Leisingera sp. NJS204: one gene and its partner. The protein of the gene in region 1 interacts with the protein of each later gene in a pairwise test. Links are inferred from orthologs where the notes say so. Each region holds a gene or a part of one and is shown on either strand. Other genes may lie near its edges.

Region 1 (3,866 bases):
TCAATCCGGCGCAGCCACGGATTCAAAGCCGACGGGCTGCCCTGACCGAATGGCACCGCAGTTGACAGGGTCAATGCCACATCCCGCCAGTTCTCGCCGGTATCCTGAACCAGCACAACCGCGCGTTTCAGGGTAACCTCAGCCGCATCCCCAGTGCTGAGATGCATTTCATAAGACGGCTGCCAGCCGATATTGCCGCCGCCAGCGGTGAAATAGCTAAGCATTACCGTGCCTTCGCCCGCCTGCTCTGCCTCAACGTCCACCGCAATGTACAGCCGGTCCCGGTCCTCCAGCGTGATTGCCGCCAGCGCCGCGCGGGCCGCTGCCAGGTCTTCGTCCAGCGCTTCCAGACGCAGCTCAATCCGGCGGGCCCCGGCTTCAGCCTCCACGGCAGCCTGGCTGGCCTTACCGGCCTCGCGGGAGATCATCCGCGCAATTTCGCTCAAAGCCGATGCATTCGCCTGGGCCAGGCCCTCATTGCCGCCAAGCTGCTGCAGGAACCCGATTGAGGCCTCAGCCGCCAGTATCCCGGCGCGGGCGCCCGCAGCCTCATCCCGGACCGAGGCAACCTGGGCCTCCAGCTCGCGGATCCGTGCTTCGGCGGCCTCAATCTCCGGGTCGTCCGCATCCCGCGGCGGCACGTAATCCTCGCGCAGTAAAGTGGCGATGCGGCGGGCGCCGGTGATTTCAACTTGCAGAGTCTCCAGCAGCGCAGACTTCGGCACATTCTGCAGGATCAGACGGTGCCGCCCTTCAGGCAGCGAGACGGCAGCGCGCCGGGTCACCTCGGCAAGGCCGGGATAAAGGGTCACTTCGGACACCCGGCTGCTGACGGGAACGGTATCGGCCGCAACAGCAGATGCCGCAGCCTGAACAAATGAACAAACGGCAAAAGCCATCAAGGAAATTCTCATTGGCATCTCTCAATCAATCAAGATGGCGGGCCGGAACTGCCCGCCTGATGCCAAACCTACCCTTCAGCCTGCGGCGTGGCCAGCACGCTCAGGCACCATGCGCGGCGGCCTGCTGCGGCTGCGACGGGCCAAAACGCAGCTCCAGTTCATCTGTGTCGATCCCCAGATCCTCGCAAGAGGAGATCGCCGCCAGGCTCAAGGCGTCATAGACCCACAGATCCCCTTCACGCATCCGCAGGCAAATGCCCTTGCGGCGCAGGCCCCTGCACAGGGTGAACCAGTCGCCGGAGGCGGCGAAATCCGCCGCCAGCTGCTGCCGCAACTCTGCCGCGGATGCGCAGTTCAGCTTGGGCTGCGCCGGAACAGCCGCCATAGCGCCAAAAGGCAGAGTTGCGGAAACGGGGGCGGCGCGGCTGAAATCCTGCAGTGCGATCATGGCTTTGGTCCTTAAGTCTGCTGTTGTTCCTGTCTCCCTCAACCTACCGGAGCGGCCTGCCGCCGGGCAGCCGTGCAAAAGAAAAGGGGCTGCCTCTTGCGAAGCAGCCCCCTCACCAAAAGGATATAAGGCTTAGCCTTTTTTCAGAACCTCACGGCCCAAAAGCTCGGCAATCTGCACCGCGTTCAGGGCCGCGCCCTTGCGCAGGTTGTCGCTGACGCACCACAGGTTCAGGCCGTTCTCGATGGTCGAGTCCTGACGGATCCGGCTGATGAAAGTGGCGAAATCACCCACACATTCGATCGGGGTCACGTAGCCGCCGGCCTCCCGCTTGTCGATCACCATGACGCCCGGCGCCTCGCGCAGGATGTCGCGGGCTTCGTCCTCGTCCAAGAACTCCTCGAACTCGATGTTCACGGCTTCCGAGTGTCCGACAAACACCGGCACACGGACACAGGTTGCGGTGACCTTGATCGCCGGATCGACGATCTTTTTGGTCTCCACCACCATCTTCCACTCTTCTTTGGTGGTGCCGTCTTCCATGAAAACGTCGATCTGCGGGATGACGTTAAAGGCAATCTGCTTCTGGAATTTATTCGGCGGCACATCAGAGGTCGGATTATAGATCGACTTGGTCTGGTCCCACAGCTCGTCGGCGCCCTCTTTGCCTGCGCCTGACACCGACTGATAGGTCGAGACGACAACGCGCTTGATCTTGGCGCGGTCATGCAGCGGCTTCAGCGCCACAACCATCTGCGCGGTCGAGCAGTTGGGGTTGGCGATGATGTTTTTCTTGGCGTAACCGTGAATCGCTTCCGGGTTCACCTCGGGCACGATCAGCGGAATGTCCGGATCGTAGCGGTAGAGCGACGAGTTATCGATCACGGTGCAGCCTGCGGCAGCGGCCTTGGGCGCGTAATCCTTGGTCGCGGCGGACCCCACGGCAAACAGCGCCATGTCCCAGCCGGTGAAATCAAAGGTGTCCAGATCCTGGGTCTTCAGTGTCTTATCGCCAAAGCTGACTTCGGTGCCGAGAGATTTGCGGCTGGCCAGCACAGCGATCTCATCCACAGGGAACTGGCGCTCGGCCAGGATGTTCAGCATTTCGCGGCCCACGTTGCCAGTGGCGCCAACGACGACGATGCGGTAACCCATTTGTCTGTTTCTCCAGTAATACCCGGCCCCATGGCCGGCGCCGGAGTGATAATCCCTCTGGGGACAAGTTTAAAGTCCCGGATCAGTCCATGCTGTCCCGGCTGAACAGATAAATTGCGCATCCCAACGCCAGACAGACCAAAAAGAAGGCGAAAATCCCCGTATAGGGCAAAGATGGGTCCGCTCCGGCCATTTTCACATGGATACGGCCAGTGGCAAATTGCATGATTCCCGCGCCGCCGATGCCAAACAGGTTGAGCAGCGTAACACCCCGCCCGGCCAGATGCGGCGGCACAAAGGCCCGGCCATGCGCCATGATTACCGGAAAAGAAGCGCCAAAGAAGCCGACCACCGCCATCATCGCAACCGGCACCCAGACCGGCGCGCCCGCTGCCAGGATCAGCCCGCCCAGTGCCGCACAGCTTAATACATTGCCCCCCAGGATCACCCATTTGCGGCTGCCCAGCACCCGGTCCAGCGGCCCATAGGCAAAGGTGCCGGTAATCATCGCCGCCCCCATTACCAGCGTCGCCAGCCCCACAGCTTGGGTGCTGAGCCCGTAAATGTCGTTCAGATACGGCCCGATCCACAACCCCCGCAGCGCGCCGGAGGGCGCATAGGACACCAGCATCAGCGGAAAGATCGCCCACATCACCGGCATCTTCAGCAGATCCAGCACCGATCCCTTGTGCTCGCCATCCGGCTTGTCGGGGTCTGAAACGGTCAGGAATATTCCCGCCGCCACCGCCACGGAAACAACTGCCAGCCCTGCCAAGGTCTCGCGCCAGCCGAACAGATCCACCGCCAGCGCCGTCGGGTAAGAGGCCACCAGATTGCCGGCCGATCCCACCCCCAGCATCAGCGCTGCCAAGGTGGCAAAGCGTGCAGGCGGGTACTGGCGCGCAAAAATGTAGTACGAGGCCATCAGCACCGGCGAACAGCCGATACCGATCAGAAACATCGCGATACTGACATGCAAGGGCCCGGTGGCCGCGGCAAACAGCGCCGCTCCGCCGCCGCCGCCCAAAAGCAGCAGCAGCGCTGCAGTCCGGCGCGGCCCCGCATGGTCCAATGCCCAGCCCACCGGCAGCTGCATTGCGGCAAAGGACAGGAACCACATGCCCGAGGCAAAGGCGAGATCATCCGGCGCCGCGCCAATGTCCTGCCCCAGGACACTGGACAGCACCGCCAGGAAAGCACGGAAAAACTGGCTCAGCACATAAGCCAGGCACAATAAGACCAATCCTGCCTGCATTTCCTGTCCCCCCGGTTTGCCGTTTCCGCGGCACAGCTTGCATGTTTGGCCCCGGCACACAATTCGTTTAGGTAGGAACAGCAGGTCACTGGGACGGGATACTGGG
Region 2 (2,915 bases), 3.6 Mb from region 1 along the record:
TTTTCGGCATAGGTAACACCCGCCTCCGGCTGCTCCTCAGGCGTCAGCTCTGCCAGGCGGCTTAGGGCGTCCACGATCAGCGCAGCGCCCATCTCCGACAGCCGGTCATGCAGCTGGGCGGTGGTTTCCCCGTCCCCGACTGCGGTGGCCTCCCGCAGCAGCACTGGACCGGTGTCCAACCCTGCCTCCATCTGCATGATGCAAATGCCGGTTTCCGGATCACCCGCCATGATCGCCCGGTGGATCGGCGCCGCACCGCGCCAGCGCGGCAAGAGGCTGGCGTGGATGTTCAGGCAGCCATGTTCGGGTGCGTCCAGAACCGCCTGCGGCAGGATCAGACCGTAGGCCACAACCACCGCCACATCCGCATTAAAAGCTGCAAAGGCTTCCTGTTCTTCTGCCCCTTTCAGAGAAACTGGATGGCGCACTTCCAGTCCCAAGGCCGCGGCGCGGGCGTGGACGGGCGCGGGCCGGTCCTTCTTGCCGCGGCCTGCAGGCCGGGGAGGCTGGCAGTAAACGGCGGCAATTTCGTGCCCTGCATCGACCAGCGCATCCAGCACCGGCACCGAAAAATCAGGCGTTCCCATGAAGATAATACGCATCTGCATCCCCTGCCCCGGTTGCCTTGCCCGCAGCCGTCAAAACGGGCCTTACGCAGTTTCGCGTCCGTCCTGGGGACGGGGCCGGGCGCGAACCGGGCCCAAGCGGCCCGGGAAATGAAATCCGGCCTCAGCCGTTCAGCTTTTTCGCCTTGCGGATCAGCATGTCGCGTTTCACCTTGCTTAGACGGTCGAAATACATCCTGCCGTTCAGATGATCGATCTGATGCTGTACCGAGGTCGCCTCAATCCCGATAAAATCCTTGCGGTCAACTATGCCCTGTTCGTTGATGAAACGGACGGTCACGGCACGCGGGCGTTTAATCTTGGCTGAGACGCCCGGTAGATTGGGGCTGGCTTCGTCATGCTCTCGCAGTTCGATCGAGGCGTGCAGGATCTCCGGGTTGGCCAGCTTCACCGCGCGGCCGCGTTCGCTGGAGCCGTCCACCACTGCCAGCCGCAGCATCACGCCGATCTGGTTGGCGGCCAGGCCCACGCCCGGCATCGCATCCATAGTATCAACCATGTCGTTCCAGATTTCACGAATCTCACTGGTGATTTCGCTCACGTCTTCGGCCTTGGTGCGCAGGCGCTTGTCAGGCCAGGGCAGGCAGGTGCGGACGGTCATGTCTGATGTTTCCTCAGGCGCGGGCGCGTTCGCGCTTCAGCTTCTGCATCTTGCGGGTGATCATCTGGCGCTTCAGCGGTTTCAGGTAATCGATGAACAGCTTGCCGTTCAAGTGGTCGATCTCATGCTGCACGCAAGTGGCCCAAAGCCCGTCGAAGGTCTCGCGCTGCGCATTGCCGTCGCGATCCATCCATTCGACTTCTACGACCCTGGGACGGGTCACTTCGGCATACTGGTCCGGGATCGACAGGCAGCCTTCCTCATAGACGTTGGTGTCGTCCGACGACGACAGGACCTGCGGGTTGAACATCACCAAGGGGCGCGCATCGCCGTCCTCTTCCTTAACGCAATCCAGCACGATCAGCCGTTGCAGAATACCGATCTGCGGCGCCGCCAGGCCAATGCCGGGGGCTGCATACATGGTTTCCAGCATGTCATCCGCCAGCACGCGCAAATCATCGCTCAGGTCCGGCACAGGCACACAGACCTTTTTCAGGCGGGGATCGGGATGGATCAGGATCGGTCGTTTCATGCGCTTCATGTATGCGATCAGCAGCGCCATCGCAACGCCCCCTTGCGCGTGCCGCTGCAGCGGCTAGCTTCGCATGCAAAGTTACGGGCAACGACACGGGAATTCACCACATGAATTTTGACAAAATCACCGACCGCTGCGGCACTCACAGTTCGAAATGGGACAAGATGGAGAAACTGTACGGCATCCCGGCGCAGGACGGTCTGGCGATGTGGACGGCGGATTCCGACTATGAAACTGCGCCTTGCGTGATTGATGCCGTCAAAGCCGCCGCCGAACATGGTGTCTTCGGCTATTCCTGGCAGCACCTGGAGTATCTACAGGCGGTTCAATGGTGGATGAAAACCCGCCACAGCTGGGACATTGAAACCGATTGGGTACTGACATCGCAAGGGCTGGGCAATGCCATTGCCCTCTGCCTGGATGTCTGGAGCCAGCCCGGTGATGGCGCTGTTATCTTCTCGCCCGTTTATCATGAGTTTGCGCACAAGGTGAACAAGTCGGGGCGCAAGGTTACCGAATGCCCGCTGGCGCGCGACGGCGACACCTACAATCTGGACCTCGACGATGCGCAATCGCGCCTGAACGGAACCGAGAAGCTGCTGCTGTGGTGCTCGCCGCAAAACCCTTCAGGCCGGGTCTGGACCGCCGAGGAACTGCGCGCAGTGGCAGAGTTCGCCAAGCGCAACGGGTTAATTCTGATCTCCGACGAAATTCACCATGACCTAGTCTATTCTGGCAGCACTTTTGTGCCGATGGACGTGGCGGCCCCCGACGCACGCGCCTGGACTGTGACCCTGACCGCGCCTTCGAAAACCTTCAATATTGCCGGCCAACGGACCGGCAACATGATCATTCCAGACCCGGAGCTGCGCGCCGCAATGCGGCACCGGCAGAACACGCTGGACTATGATCCCAGCGCGCTTGGTGTTGCGATGATCACCGCCGCGTATTCTCCCGAGGGCGCCGAATGGGTGGATGCCCAGGTCGCCCACCTGGAAGGTAACCGAAGACTGTTTGACGCGACCGTGAACGCCCTGCCGGGGCTGAAATCACTGCCGCTGCAATCGACCTATCTGGCCTGGGTGGATTTCTCCGGCACCGGTATGAGCCGCGAGGAATTCATCAAACGGCTGCGCGAAGACGCAAAGATCGC

The links. Proteins that work in one complex are often made in the same cells at the same time.
Region 2: the proteins of ETW24_RS18145 (region 1) and def interact in binary tests that used the Escherichia coli proteins (3 or more experiments, as listed by UniProt). The link is inferred for Leisingera sp. NJS204 from one-to-one orthologs.

What each region holds. Positions count from the first base shown.
Region 1 is NZ_CP035417.1:3,733,580-3,737,445, forward strand. What follows is about bases 495-3,248. They hold ETW24_RS18145 (aspartate-semialdehyde dehydrogenase), read right to left. Parts: upstream 2,506-3,248; coding sequence 1,483-2,505; downstream 495-1,482. Other genes in these bases: ETW24_RS18135 (DUF4139 domain-containing protein), read right to left, coding at 495-899; ETW24_RS18140 (hypothetical protein), read right to left, coding at 1,003-1,350; ETW24_RS18150 (MFS transporter), read right to left, coding at 2,588-3,248. In the rest of the region: more of ETW24_RS18135, read right to left, coding at 1-494; more of ETW24_RS18150, read right to left, coding at 3,249-3,760.
Region 2 is NZ_CP035417.1:128,928-131,842, reverse strand. It holds def (peptide deformylase), read right to left. Parts: upstream 1,760-2,915; coding sequence 1,241-1,759; downstream 1-1,240. Other genes in the region: ETW24_RS00665 (MalY/PatB family protein), read left to right, coding at 1,870-2,915; def (peptide deformylase), read right to left, coding at 730-1,227; fmt (methionyl-tRNA formyltransferase), read right to left, coding at 1-602. UniProt on the Escherichia coli protein: Removes the formyl group from the N-terminal Met of newly synthesized proteins. Requires at least a dipeptide for an efficient rate of reaction. N-terminal L-methionine is a prerequisite for activity but the enzyme has broad specificity at other positions.